2 regions of the Bradyrhizobium sp. USDA 3311 genome follow, and region 1 is predicted to be linked to the other one. Evidence: predicted binding sites of a transcription regulator. Region 1 holds the regulator's gene; the other holds the start of a gene.
What was found. The regulator LexA, encoded in region 1, represses DNA repair genes until DNA is damaged. The targets are predictions, from matches to a motif close to TGTTCNNNNTGTGTTCNG.

Region 2: recA (recombinase RecA) is a predicted target of LexA. The motif match lies at 1,075-1,092, and genes of this name have one in related genera.

Annotation. Positions count from the first base shown of each region.
Region 1 is NZ_JBSSFI010000001.1:5,628,587-5,635,658, forward strand. Features, by position in the region: gene ACVWW6_RS26905 (ComEC/Rec2 family competence protein) at 44-2,323, shown strand; gene ACVWW6_RS26910 (GAF domain-containing protein) at 2,333-3,274, opposite strand; gene ACVWW6_RS26915 (hypothetical protein) at 3,497-3,928, opposite strand; gene ACVWW6_RS26920 (hypothetical protein) at 4,122-4,322, opposite strand; gene lexA (transcriptional repressor LexA) at 4,597-5,292, opposite strand; gene ACVWW6_RS26930 (molybdopterin molybdotransferase MoeA) at 5,468-6,679, opposite strand; gene ACVWW6_RS26935 (hypothetical protein) at 6,903-7,072, opposite strand, start outside.
Region 2 is NZ_JBSSFI010000001.1:4,750,517-4,757,588, reverse strand. Features, by position in the region: gene recA (recombinase RecA) at 1-1,000, opposite strand, end outside; gene ACVWW6_RS22530 (hypothetical protein) at 1,621-1,830, opposite strand; gene ACVWW6_RS22525 (DUF6894 family protein) at 3,091-3,333, shown strand; gene ACVWW6_RS22520 (hypothetical protein) at 3,345-3,578, opposite strand; gene ACVWW6_RS22515 (hypothetical protein) at 3,909-4,076, shown strand; gene ACVWW6_RS22510 (DUF2798 domain-containing protein) at 4,829-5,068, opposite strand; gene ACVWW6_RS22505 (hypothetical protein) at 5,170-5,421, opposite strand; gene ACVWW6_RS22500 (hypothetical protein) at 5,942-6,130, shown strand; gene ACVWW6_RS22495 (DUF6894 family protein) at 6,273-6,506, shown strand; gene ACVWW6_RS22490 (hypothetical protein) at 6,516-6,770, opposite strand; gene ACVWW6_RS22485 (hypothetical protein) at 6,866-7,072, opposite strand, start outside.

The sequences.
Region 1 (7,072 bases):
TCCGGTAGCCTCGGCCTCCGTCGCGTATCGCAAGGTGCAGGGAATGGCAGAGCCGGGCCGGCCAGCACGGTCCCAAGGGATTGCGGGGACCTGGCCCGTTGGCCGGGCTGCTCCGGCCGGCGGGTTTGCGCCGGCGGGCTTTGGCGCCTGGCCCGCACTCGTCGAGGCGATGCGCGGATGGATGCGCGCGGAGGCCGGCGCCGGGCGGCTGTTGCCGTGGGTGCCGGTCGCCTTCGGCAGCGGCATCGCACTCTACTTTACCGCCGATCACGAGCCGGTGCTGTGGGTCGTTGCCGCGATAGCGGCCGCGCTCATGCTTGGCGCCGTCCTGTTGCGGCGGAGCCGGCTGTTCGCCCCCGCGATCATGATCGCGGCGATTGCGGCCGGTTTTGCCGTGGCGACCTGGAAGACGGCGCGCATTGCTCACACCGTTCTCGCAAAACCGCTCTATTCGGTGTCGTTGTCGGGCTTCGTCGAGACGCGCGACATCCGCGAGCGCACCGACCGTTTCGTGCTGCGTGTCACCGCGATGGAGGCGCAGCGGAGCGAGGTGAAGCTGGAGCGCGTGCGCCTCTCGGTGCGCAAGGGGACTGCGCCGGAGGTCGGCAGCTTCGTGCAGTTGAAGGCGCGGCTGATGCCGCCGATTTCGCCGGTGCGCCCCGGCAGCTACGATTTCTCGCGCGACATGTTTTTCCAGGGCATCGGCGCCTCCGGCTTCGTGATGGGGGCGATCGCGGCTGCGGTGCCGCCCGATGCCGGTGGCTTGCGGCTGCGCTATGCCGCCTTCATGCAGGGCCTGCGCGATGCGATCGACGCGCGCATCCGGGCAATGCTCGAAGGCGACAATCGCGCGATCGCGACGGCGCTGCTGACGGGGCGGCGCGACGCGATCACCACGCCCGTCAACGATGCCATGTTCATTTCAGGGCTGGGCCATGTGCTCTCGATCTCCGGTTACCACATGGCGGTGGTCGCCGGCGTCGTGTTCTTCGCGGTCCGCGCGCTGCTCGCTCTGATTCCGGGACTGGCGGTCGGCTTCCCCATCAAGAAATGGTCGGCGGCTGCGGCGCTGGTGGCCGCCGCATTCTATCTGCTGCTCTCGGGCGCGGAGGTCGCGACGCAACGCTCGTTCTTCATGACCGCCGTGGTGCTGATCGCCGTCATGGTCGACCGACGCGCCATCACCTTCCGCACGCTTGCCGTGGCCGCGTTGATCGTGCTCGCGGTCGCGCCCGAAGCGCTGGTGCATCCGAGCTTCCAGATGTCGTTTGCGGCAACGCTGGGGCTGGTTGCGCTGGTGCAGATCGGCATGCCGAACCTGTTCGCTTCGCCCGATCATTCGGCGACCGCGCGCATCGCGATGTGGGGCGGCCGCGAGATCGCGATGCTGTTCCTGGCCTCGCTGATCGCGGGGCTTGCGACCACGCCCTATGCCGCCTTCCACTTCCACCGCGTCACCCCGTTCGGCGTGCTTGCCAACCTCGGGGCGATGCCGGTGGTGTCGGCGCTGGTGATGCCGGCGGGACTGCTCGGATTGCTCGCGGCGCCGTTCGGGCTCGACGGCGTGTTCTGGTGGCTGATGGGGATCGGCATCGACTGGATGGTCGCGGTCTCGCGCTGGGTGGCCGCGCTGCCGGGCGCGGTCGGCCGCATCCCGGCGTTCGGCATTGCGCCGCTGATCGCGGCGAGCCTCGGGATCATCGTGATGGGCCTGCTGCGCACGCCCTTACGCTGGTCAGGCGCGCTGGTGCTGTTGGTCGCGATCCTCTGGGGGCTGGCAGGCCGGCAGCCGGATATCCTGATCGCCGGGGACGGCCAGAGTGTCGCGGTGCGGGGCAGGGACGGGCACCTGCAAATGATCCGGGCGAACAAGGACGGCTTTCTCCTGAAGGAGTGGTTGGCTGCCGACGCCGATCCGCGCGATGCCGGTAGTCCCTCGCTCGCCGCCGGCGTGTCGTGCGACGAGGCCGGCTGCGTGACGCCGCTCGCCGACGGGCGCCTGGTCGCGCTGGCCTTGCGCATCGACGCTCTGGCGGATGATTGCAGCCGCGCTGCGCTGGTGGTGACGGCGCGACCGGCGCCAGCGGATTGTGTGGCGATGGTGGTCGACCGGCAGCGACTCGCGGCGCAAGGCGCGCTCGCTCTGACACGGCGCGGCGACGGCTTTGCGGTTCAGGCGGTGAAAGCGAGAGGCACCGATCGTCCGTGGTCGCCGGCGACCGCCGGCGAGGGCGATTTCAGCGCGAGCCTTGCGCCGCAGGCGGCAGCCCCCCGTAACCGGGACGCGACGCCGTCCGAGGCCGACCTGCAGGCCGAGGATTGAGCGGACGGGCTACAGGTACCAGGCCAGCACGGCTTCGAGCCCAGCACTCCCGATCACCGGCAGGGCCACCATCTGGCTCAGTCCGATTGCGCGGGCCTCCGCGGCTGCGGCCGAGCCGTCGTGCCCGAGATCGTCGTTGAGCGCGGGCATGCCGGTGGCCCAGGCTCCGCCGATGCTGCCGTCGCCCCTGCCGATGGATCTGTCCGCATAGAGCGCGGCAAGGTCTGTCTGCGCGCTGCAATCGCCGGCGCGAAAGACCAGTGCCGAACGGGCCTCGTTCGGCACCCAGATCTCGAAGCGTCGCGCAATCGGCGTCGCCTGTGCGGACAGGAAAGTCAGCACCCAGGTCTGGTCGGTGCCGGTCCGATAGGGCACGCCGACGCCGAGATTGATCCCGACCTCGGCGGCGTCTTCCCAGCGCAGAAAACTCCTGGCGTTGTGCAGGTCCTTGATGATCAGCGGCAGGCCCGCTTTCCAGGTGCGTCCGGGCAGGCCGAAGCCGCGGGGAAACCTGGTGTGGCGGGAGTTGAATTCGAACATGTCGGCGGTGCCATAGTAGCCGTCGACGAGCCCCATCTCGTGGGAGCTATCGGGATCGTTGTGCCAGAGCTCGATTGCGCCGACATGCGCCTCGTCGTCGCCGCAGAACAGCACCATGACGGCCTGCAAGAATTCGCCTGAAAACACCGGCACCGCCACGCCACAGGTGAGGCCGGCCGCGAGCGCCTGGTCGGTCCGCTTGAAATAGGAGTTGGCGAATTTAGTGAGGATCACGGGATGGCCGCTGGCCCAGGCCTTGCCGGGAAGGCCCTCGTCGTATCCGAAGCGCAAGTGCTCGCTCACGGCCTTGAACGCAGACAGCCCTTCGCCGTAGAGGCCGCCGCCGAATTCCAGCCGCATGCGCGTCCGGTCCGGCACCCAGAGTTCAACGACGCGAATGAAGGTTTTCATCGAACGTGTCCGCCGCCTCAAGCCTTTGACAGCATCGGCGATCTGGCCGCGGAACGGACGTTCAAAATTCAGGCAGGGCCGCGCAAACTTCGTGCGATGGGCAGGTGCGAGCCTGATCTCGGCGGAAGATTCCGGAAGACGCAAATCATACCATCTCGCCGGCCACGGCCGGCGATGGCAATTTCAATCCCGGCCCCGACCTCTGCGCCGGGGGGAGGTACATCAGCCGATCGGCAGGCGTGTGATCGTCGGCCTGTCAGCGATGATCTCCGGCTTGTGTTCACGCTCGCCGGCCGGCTGGGTCACCGGCAATTGCAGCACGGTCGCGCGCTGGCCTTCGACGAGTTGCGTCACGAGTACGTATTTGCCGTCGGGGAATTCGATCGCGTCATGATGGCGATCGGGAATGTGCGGATCGATCTTGCCGAACTTGCCGACGCGGGAGTTGATGGTGCGCGTCCAGATCCAGCGATTGTCGTAGCGGACGTTGTCGGCGAAGGCGAGCTCCGTTCCCGGCAGCAGGCAGACCGCGACGGACATGTCGGCCTCGGAGGCGAAGCCGCGCGTCGAGGTGCCGCGGAAGGTGGTCGTGACGATCGTCTCGCCGACTTGTGCGGGACGCGTCGCGACGGCATGCAGGCTGTAGTCACACATCGGGTGCTCCTCATTCAGGGATAGCGACCCGCGCCTCCTTCGGAGGCACTGGCCTCTATCAGAGTGGAAGCATGTTAGCGTCTTCTCGGTTGTAGGCAAATCTGCGGCTTGGCTTCGCAGGCTGCCATCACAATATCTTTTTCAAATGCGTCAGGAACAAAAACCGCTTCCGTGCATTTGGCGTGCATCTTCGTCAGCGACCAGCAGGTGCCGACCAGCCCGAATATTGCCAGGCGGGTTGCGACGGCTGCGCGACGGCGTTGCGCAATTGCTCGCTCGCCGTCGTCGGCGTTGCCTTGCGGGCATGGTGCGACTGCGCGGCGAAGGCTTGCGATGCCGACGCGGATGCTGCGATCAGCGCCACCGTGACGGTGCTCAAAACGATCTTGCGCATTGATTGCCTCCTCGATCTCCAGGGCCACGAAGCGATGAGGGCTTCGTGCGGCGTCGCGAGGATGTAGCGCTAGAGAGGGGCCGGATAATCTGAGCAAAACCAGAAAGACTATCCAGCCGGAGCGGACAATCGTCAACGCGCGGGTCGCCAACCGGCGGGCCGCGCTTTAGGTGATTGTTTGAGCATGATCTCCGCGCAAGCGCGTCCTGCGCTTGTCGCGAGGGAAAACCGCTGCGCACTTTGTGCTAACGCGGCCCTCCAGTCCGGATCACGCTCAGTACTTCCGGTACAGGCCGATCAGCTTGCCCTGAATCTTCACCCGGTTGGGCGGCAGGATGCGGACCTCATAGGCCGCATTGGCGGGCTCGAGCGCGATCGAGGCGCCGCGGCGGCGGAAGCGCTTCAGCGTCGCTTCCTCGTCGTCGATCAGCGCCACCACGATGTCGCCGGTGTCGGCGCTCTCATTGCGCTGGATCAGCGCCATGTCGCCGTCGAGGATGCCGGCTTCGACCATCGAGTCGCCGCGCACTTCGAGCGCGTAGTGCTCGCCCGAGCCGAGCATGTCGGGCGGTACGCTGATGGTGTGGCTGCGGGTCTGCAACGCTTCGATCGGCGTGCCGGCCGCGATACGGCCCATCACCGGCACCGCAACGGGGCGTTCGCCCTCGTCCGCGCTGGAGCTCGCTCGCACCTTGCCGAGATTGCCCTCGATGACGCTCGGCGTGAAGCCACGGCGGTTGCCAGCGGCGGCCTGCAGCTCGGGCAACTTGATCACCTCGATCGCGCGGGCCCGGTTGGGCAGGCGCCGGATGAAGCCGCGCTCCTCCAGTGCGGTGATCAGGCGATGGATGCCTGACTTCGAGCGCAGGTCGAGCGCGTCCTTCATCTCGTCGAAGGAGGGCGGCACACCGCTTTCCTTCAAACGCTCGCTGATGAATCGCAGAAGCTCGTATTGTTTGCGCGTTAACATCTCGACCAAATCCCCCGGTTGATGTCGTTCGATTCCGAGACGGTGAATTCAGCGGCGAGCCGCCAGATGCTCGAAACAAATCATGAACGGACACTATATGTTCGATATGTGTTCCGCAACTGCTTAATTTACCGTGAACGCGACAAAGTTCGCGGAACGCGCAGGACCAGTGCGTTCAGGCGGGCAGTCGCAGCACCTCGCAAGGCGCGCCTGCCTCGGCCTTCGGCGCGAACGGCGCGCGCACGAGAAGTGCCTGCGCCGCAGCGAGATTCGCAAGCAGCGAGGAATCCTGATGATTGACGGGAAGGGCGACAAGCATGCCGTCGTCGCGCCGCTCCAGGCGCGCACGAAGATAGTCCTCGCGCTGGTCATTGGCACCGACATCGCGGCCGAGCACGGCGCGCTCGCGACGATGGTGAATCACGGCGCGGCCCGACAGGGCGCGAATCAACGGCACCATGAACAGGAAGCCGCACACATAGGACGACACGGGATTGCCGGGCAGGCCGATCACACCCATCGCCCCTAGCCGGCCTTGCATCATCGGCTTGCCCGGCCGCATCGCGATCTTCCAGAACGCCATCGCAATGCCTTCGGTCTTCAGCGCCTGCTGGACCAGATCGTGGTCGCCGACCGAGGCGCCGCCGATCGTGATCAGGATGTCGGCGCCGCTCTCTCGGGCACGGCGGATGCCGGCTGTGGTGGCCTCCAGCGTATCGGCGGCAACGCCGAGGTCGATGGTATCTGCGCCCTCCCGGCGGGCGAGGGCGTGCAGGGCATAGCCGTTGGAATAGACGATCTGGCCGGGGCCCGGCGTGGTGCCCGGCATCACCAGCTCGTCGCCGGTGGCGAGGATCGCGACCTTCGGACGGCGGCGGATGGGGAGGTCTGGGTGGTTCATCCCGGCGGCGAGCGCGAGGTCGCGCTCGGTGAGCCGGGTTCCCTTGCGCAGGAGCACGTCGCCCTCGCGGAAGTCGACGCCGGCGGGCCGGATGTGCCGACCGGCGATAGCGGCTTCCTTGATCGTGATGCGCTTGCCCTCGGCGACCGTATCCTCCTGGATCACGACCGCGTCCGCGCCGGCGGGAACGACGCCGCCGGTGAAGATTCGCACCGCTTCGCCGGCGCCGACCGCTCCCGCGAACGGCCGGCCCGCCGCGACCTCGCCGATCATGGTGAGCTGCGCGTCGACCCTGGCCGCATCGGCTGCGCGCACGGCGTAGCCGTCCATGGCCGACATCGCCTCGGGCGGCTGGGTACGCCGCGCCGCGACGTCGCGCGCGAGCACGCGGTGGTAGGCCTCGTCGAGGGGAATCATCTCTTCAGGCAGCGGCTCCGCACCGGCCAGCACCGCGGCGAGCGCGTCAGAAACCGGCATCAAGGCCACGGCGAAACTCCTGCTCGGAAAGTCTGGACGAATGGGCGGCAAGAGTTCTAGCCGAGCGCGGGCGATGAAGCAAAATGGGACCGGATCAGGATTTATCCTGCTTGATCCGTCCAGTCATGAGGGACCGTCAGCTCTGCCGCGGCATGATCTGACGGACGAGAAAGACGGGAACGAGCGTGGCCATGGCAAGGACGACAATGACGGGAGCCACGGCCAGCATCGGTCATCGACCGGTCTGGCGGTCCGGACGGAGGTCCGGCGCCACGTCGGGAGCCACGTCAGGGGGCTTGGGGCCTTGATCCTTGTCGGGCAGCGGATCGGCCTGGGATTTCAGGTCGGCGGCCTTGCTGATCAGCTTGGCGGAGAGGTCAGAATCCGAAGTCGTTCTGGCGA
Region 2 (7,072 bases), 880 kb from region 1:
TCGCGGTCTCGATCTTGGCGGTGATGTCGGGGTTGGCCTTCAGGAACGCTTTCGAGTTCTCGCGGCCCTGGCCGAGGCGCTGGCTGTCATAGGAGAACCAGGCGCCGGACTTTTCGACGATGCCGGCCTTGACGCCGAGATCGAGGATCTCGCCCATCTTGGAAACGCCCTCGCCGTACATGATGTCGAACTCGACCTGCTTGAAGGGCGGCGCCAGCTTGTTCTTCACCACCTTGACGCGCGTGGTGTTGCCGACCACTTCGTCGCGCTCCTTGATCGCGCCGATGCGGCGGATGTCGAGGCGGACGGAGGCGTAGAACTTCAGCGCGTTGCCGCCGGTGGTGGTCTCCGGTGAGCCATACATCACACCGATCTTCATGCGGATCTGGTTGATGAAGATCACCATGGTGTGGGACTTGTTGATGGACGCCGTCAGCTTGCGCAGCGCCTGGCTCATCAACCGCGCTTGAAGTCCCGGCAGCGCATCGCCCATCTCGCCCTCGAGCTCGGCCTTCGGCACCAGCGCCGCGACCGAATCGACCACCAGAACGTCCACCGCACCCGAGCGCACCAGCGTGTCGCAGATTTCCAGCGCCTGCTCGCCGGTGTCCGGCTGCGAAATCAGCAGCTCGTCGATGTTGACGCCCAGCTTGCGCGCATAGACCGGGTCGAGCGCGTGCTCGGCGTCGATGAAGGCACAGATGCCGCCCTTCTTCTGCGCTTCCGCCACCGTGTGCAGCGCCAGCGTGGTCTTGCCCGAGGATTCCGGCCCGTAGATTTCCACGACGCGCCCCTTCGGCAGGCCGCCGATGCCGAGCGCAATGTCGAGCCCGAGGGAACCGGAGGACACCGCCTCGACATCCATCGACCGGTCGTTCTTGCCGAGCTTCATCACCGAGCCCTTGCCGAACTGGCGCTCGATCTGGGAGAGCGCGGCGGCCAGAGCTTTACTCTTGTCCATGGAAGATCCTTCGACGATACGCAGGGCAGTTGCGGACATTGGGTCGTGCTCCTTATGGCGAGGATTCGCTAGGGGGACAAACGATTGGCGAGGCGGGCCGGCGATAAAAGCAATGTACCCTATTTGTTCCTGGTTCGCAATATGTTCTTTTGCGGACTTCGGTACTGTCCGTATTTAACCCCCAGTGTCCTAAGCTGAATTCGGAAATGTCCTAATTTGTTCTTGATCGGACACAACCTGTTCATGCGCGTTTAGGATTAACTCGTTATGGGTGTAGCGTATAAGGGCCGGGGCGTTCCGCCAGAAGAACACCCTGGCCACCAGAAGAACACCCTGAAACGTTCACTTTGGAACAGAAGGCAGGCTGACTGCATATTAAGCTCGCAAGAACTCAAACCCTGCGGTTAGGACCCGTAGAGACCAAGACGAGGTTGTGTCATGAGGCAGCGCCGTCGTTTCACGCAAACCGTCCCTCTTGAGGAGCGACTTTCCGAAGAAGCGAAACGTCTCCGCGAACGGGCCAAAGCCCTCCCCCATGGTCCTCAACGAGAGGACCTCCTGCGCAAAGCCCGCCAAGCCGAGATCGGCTCGCACATGAGCGAGTGGCTCACATCGCCGGGGCTTCAACCGCCAAAGCCAGCGTAGGCGCAAGGCACGCCTCAGGTATCGAGTTGCCCGGCATAGATCCGGATTCGTCCCGGCGTGGTCATTCGCAGCCTGCCCTGAAGAAAGACCATGTAGCCTAGCGCGATCAATCGGGCGCGATGTTTGGCAGGGATCGCAGGCGCAGCGCTATTTGCAGCCGCATGACCGACCGCGAGCAAAGAGGCGAACTCTTCATGGGTGAGCTTTTTCGCTTTTGCGGTCATGACCTCAGCATGAACCGTTTCGGCGATCCTGCATGTTCGGTTTTGCTCAGATCCCTAGAAATAAAGGCCGCCTCAGCTGGCGGCCAGTAGCCCTGTTTGTCGGCGGCTTCTTCGCTGATTCACAGTGTCCCGGGCTGAATGACGTTGGGGTCCTTCTGGAGTTCGATCGCCATTAAACCGAATTGGGTCCTGATTCCCCCTCCGCTGGTGTCCTGCTCCGGCACAATGAACCTTGGCATAGGGTGTGCAGACGAAGGATTACCGGGGTTTTGCATCATCCCCCCTGGGGCTGGAAAGCCGCCGCCCGCGCCATATTTGAGCGGGCGGCGTTTTTATTTGCGGACAGCAAAAGGCCCCAACTCAAGGGGAACGGGGAGCTGGGGCCAAGGTACCGGGCCAGCCAAGGCTACCGCCGGCCCAGGCGCATCAACATGCACCAGGGCGCCATCCCCGGGCGATGGGGCAATCGGCTTAGTCAGGATTTGCAAGCGAGTGCCCCACATGCAGCGGCCCCGCCTCGCTGGATGCGCGGTGGGGCCGCCTGCTCTCCGGACTGGGGCTGGATCCGTCCGGTGGGCCAATTCAGCCTATGCCCGTTAGCGGGAAGTCGTGACTGCTCAAAAGGGGCATCCCTCGAGTGTCCCAATTCGGTATTGCGGGTGTCCCAATTGGACAGCACCCGGATTTTGGTACTGGCAGGAGCGGCAAGGAACCGTCCAAGCCACTCGCCTCGAGTTAAGGCCGTGGCAGTGGCCGGCGTCAGCGGCCGGTTTGAAGATCGCGGAGGCTGATTTGCTTTCGTTGACTTTTCCCGAGGTGGTCAAGATTGACCATGTGTCCGGCAGAGGACATGTCAGACTGTGCCGTCACCGCGCGCCCCCTGGCTTTGATCGGTGATGAGAACGCCACCAGCGCTCCCGTCTCCTCCGGAAAGGAGCAGCGCCATGCAGCGACGCCATGTCAAGCACACCACGTCCCTTGAAGAGCGCCTTGCCGAACAAGCGCAACGACTCCATGCGGAAGCCAGATCGCTTCCACCAGGCATCGAGCGTGAGCGTACAATCCGCAAAGCCCGGCAAGCCGAGATCGGCGCTCACATCAGCGAGTGGCTGAGATCGCCCGGACTGCAACCGCCGGATTGAAGGCTGCAACCAACTGGCAGCCAACTCATTGTCCCCCATCACCGGCCGGGGCTCTGCCGTAGGCGCCGGTGACTGAGAGAGATGCGCGCTCCCGCCTGCATTCTGGAGAGCGCCTGCGATGGCCATCTATTACTTCGACCTGCGCGACGGGGACGAGATTGTTCCCGACGAAGAAGGTGTAGAATTGCGAGACCTGCTCGCGGTGCAGGAAGAAGCCGCCCGCGCGCTCGCCGGCCTCTCGTGGGACTCCGTGCAAAACTTCAAAGGCGCGCAAAGTCACAGGATGTCGATTGAAGTCAGGGACACGCATGGCCCTGTGATGCAGGTCAGGTTCGTCTTCGATATCAGCAGGCGGCAGTGAGACCGCTTCGGTCAGATCTCTTCAACCCGAAGAGGAACGACCACGTCCAACGGCCTGCCTTCATTGTGGCCCGGCCAGTTGCCCCAGATAACCCTCGCGTCGAATGAACGGCCGCGGCACATGACCTTGATCGTGTCGCCAACGACGGGTGCCTCGCCCTGGAACAGATTTTCGTCGACCCGAAGCTCGCGCTCCGTCACCAGTTCTCCGCTCTTGAGACAAATGCGCTTCACCCAGTACGCCATTGGAAGATCGACTCCATCTTGAAGGCTCCCTCGGTTGGCGGCCTTCCAGGTTTCACACGGGCCTAATTTGGTTCTGCCGCTTCGTCGCCGCGCTCCCTCAAGGCGGCCTTTTCGAAATGGGCGAGCGAGGCAGCCAGCGCAATCCGTTCGCGATCTCATCGTACTGCACCAGCCCGGAGCTGGAGCAAGAGCGTCCTTTTTCGACTCAAGCTGACGTGCATCAAAGGCGCATGAGCAGGGCGCCGTCATGCTTCCGCAATCTTGCGGCATCGAACCTTTTCGCGGTCTGCGGCTTCTCTGGATTGGACCGCAACAGTGGGGATCTCGGTCATGACGGAAAACGCGCACCAGGATGCAACCAGGCGCAATCATCTGCTCGAGGCGGCGCATGAGGAGATGGTCAAGTTCGAGCGGAAGGAAAACGAGTTCCGCAAGAGGGATCGCCAGGAGCGTGCCGCCGAGCTCCACCTGCCCCTGGACGTGATCAAGGTTCATTAGCGAGCCCGGCATCACGCGTCGGCCATGCCCGCCTCACGGCCGATTGCGCGCGAAAGGTACCTAGATACTACTTCTAAATCATTGATCGAACAGCGAAATCCCCAGCCCGCCTACTGTGCATGGGGTTGTTTTCCAATTTCTTGAAAGACAGTGCCAGCCGCCGGCGCATGCCGGCCTTGCCCCGCTGCCATCTCCCCACCCGCGCATGCCGGCCGGACCTACATCAGCGCCAGCAGCCCGATGCCGATCACCAGCACGACGAAGCCAATCGCCGTCGCGGCGGCGAACGACCGCTCTACGTTATCCATGATGCCACCCCGTTGCCGGCGTGCCACGTTTCCCCCATGGCAGCACCGGACCTTGCGGAATCTCGCTTGCGGCTGTGGCTCGAGTGTTGCGATCGGGTGACCAAATTGGGACCGGTGCGGGGCCAGTCTGCGGCTCTCTCCCGCGCGGGCCTCGATGCCGCCGTCAGGCACCCGTAAGCCTGATCGCCTAATGTCGTCCCGCCCGGTGGACCAACACCGGGCCTCCATACCCAACCGACGACCCCGCTCACCCCCGAGCGGGGTTTTCTGTTTGCGGGCATGGGTGGGCGCCGGCCAGGATTCGATTCGCGGACTTGTCAGGCTGTCGTAAGCTCAGCCCGCTAGGGTCGTCGGGCTTATGGTGTTGCAGCCCAGCACCTCAGCCTCCAATAACCTCTGACCCGCCTGGCTCTCCCCGGGCGGGTTTTTTTCACGCCGGCCGGTTCACGAGCCCCTCTCCTCCCGCGTCAGCCGCAGCGAGAAGGCGCGGATCGCGGGCGCCGCCAGCAGCACCACGGGCAGCATCGCGGCCCATGCAATCAGCCATGACACCATCCAGTGCCGGGCGAACAGCATCGCGCCGTCAGCGGGCAGGCTGGCGATCCCCGCCGCGATCAGCGAGGTCAGTCCGGACTGGAGGACACCGAAGACGAAATGACTGTAGCGGCGGGGAATGCCGAGCATGACGCGCCCATGTTGCTTGCCGTCACGAGGCCAAGCAAGGCACATGCCGGGGCCCGCATCGCGGCGGGCCTGGACTCTTCCCGTTCGATCGGGATCGTCAGTCAGTGCCGCGCGTTGGACAGCGGCGCGCCCCGCATCGGCTCGGTGCGATCGGAGCAGCACGACAATCCTTCGAAGCGCCAGAAGGTGACGAGGCTGGCCTCGCCGCACTCTTCGCAGACGAGCGTCTCGTCACCGAGCATGAAGCGGCCGCGCCTGAATGTCGGGGACGACGCCGGATGCCGGCAATGCGGACAGACCAGCGAGAACTTCCGTACACCCCAACGTAACGCAAGACGCCTCAGCCAGTTCACGCGGTCCTCTTCGCTGACGGCGTGCTCGTGCCGTGCTTCGATGTCAGCACAGCATAGGTGCCCGGCACGCAAAAGTGGAAATGCTTCAAGCGCACATGCTCGCTTCGAATAGCCGCGCCCGCACAGTTGCGGTTCCTCACATCTGCGATGGAGCGCAGGATGTCTCGCCGCTCCCGCGTTCAACCTGGCATGTCGCCTGCGGCCATCGACGCGACGATTCCCGGCGCTGAGTCCTGGAGCAACCCATCGTTAACCGATGGCCATCGAATGGCCCCGTGGTTCTCCGACCATGAACAGAGTTCCTGAGCCGCGCTCAGCTGCATCAGCGCAGCGGGCGATGGACTTGCACCGCTTGGCGGGCTGGCATCTTTCGGAATGCGATTTCGTTTGCTTCGGAGCGCGCGCGCTTTCGAAATTTCCGTGAACTGTCCAAGGCTTAACAGCGGATTTTGCTTGTCCCGGGAATATAATCACGCTCACCATGTTAGAGTGATCGAAGGTAAATCGTGGGGAGGTAACCATGAATCACAGGGGCATCGAGTTCACCGTCGCCAAGACGGCCATTCCTGGAATCTGGCAATGGCAGTTCCGAATCGGCGAGCAGGTCAAGACCGGCAAGACCGAGACCAAGATCGACCAGCTGGCGATCCGGCGGGTGCAGCTGCGCATCGATCGGGAACTGAAGGCCATCGGGCGCAAGACAGCCTGAACAACACGGCCTGAACCGGACGCACCAGATCGGCGGCGCCCCGGCGCATCCCGTAGCCGCCCGGAATTGATCTGCCTGTGGTTTGGGATTGCACTGCGCGCCACGGCCTTGGGGGCGGGGCCGTCACGCGATCGGGCCAGCCATGCCGCTCTATTTCTTTCGAATCCGAAACGGCCGCTATTCCGGCTGTGCGGACCAGGCGTCGGAATTTGCCGATCGCGATTTGGCCTGGAAGGAGATGACCAGCGCCTGCGCCGACATGGCCGCTGGCATCGCCCGCAAGCTCCAGGAAAACTCCGAATGGCACATGGAGCTCCTGGACGAGGCCAAGGAGCCGGTGTTCCGCATCCGCATCGTCGCCGAGACGCTCGACTAGACGCGGACCTCAATCTGCGCTGGGCAGCCGCCGCATGGTGAATTCGATGTCGCCGCCGGGCAGCTCGCGCCAGGTCTCGACCGCGCTCATATAGCCGGCCTTGGGGTAGCGGGCGAAGAAAGCCTGCGCCCTCGCCCGCGCCGCCGCGCGCGGCAGCGTGAAAGTCTCGCGCAGATAGCCGTCGCCGGTGCGCTCGCCCGGCTTGCCGCCGATCCTGCGCCGGCGCGCCATCCGCTCGGCGAGATCTCGCGGACGATCGGCCATGACCTGTCCTCCTCTACGCAACACCTAATGTAGGGAGCGGGCCGGACGATGAGGAGTCCCGGCCGAAAGGCGCATGCCGCCTCCGGCCGCCAGCTTCAGTTGGCGGCCGTGCCGGTCTTGGTCTTCTTCGGCGCGCCGGTGGTTGCGGCGGACGCCTTCGGCGCAGCCTGCTTCGGCGGATCGGAGCGCATGCCGCCCCAGGGGTCGTTGGACGCCTTGGCGTCCGGAATCTTCTTCAGCGTTTCCTTGTAGGCCTTGTCACGCTCGGCTTCCGCGGCCTTCTCCTCCGGGGTCTTGCCCGG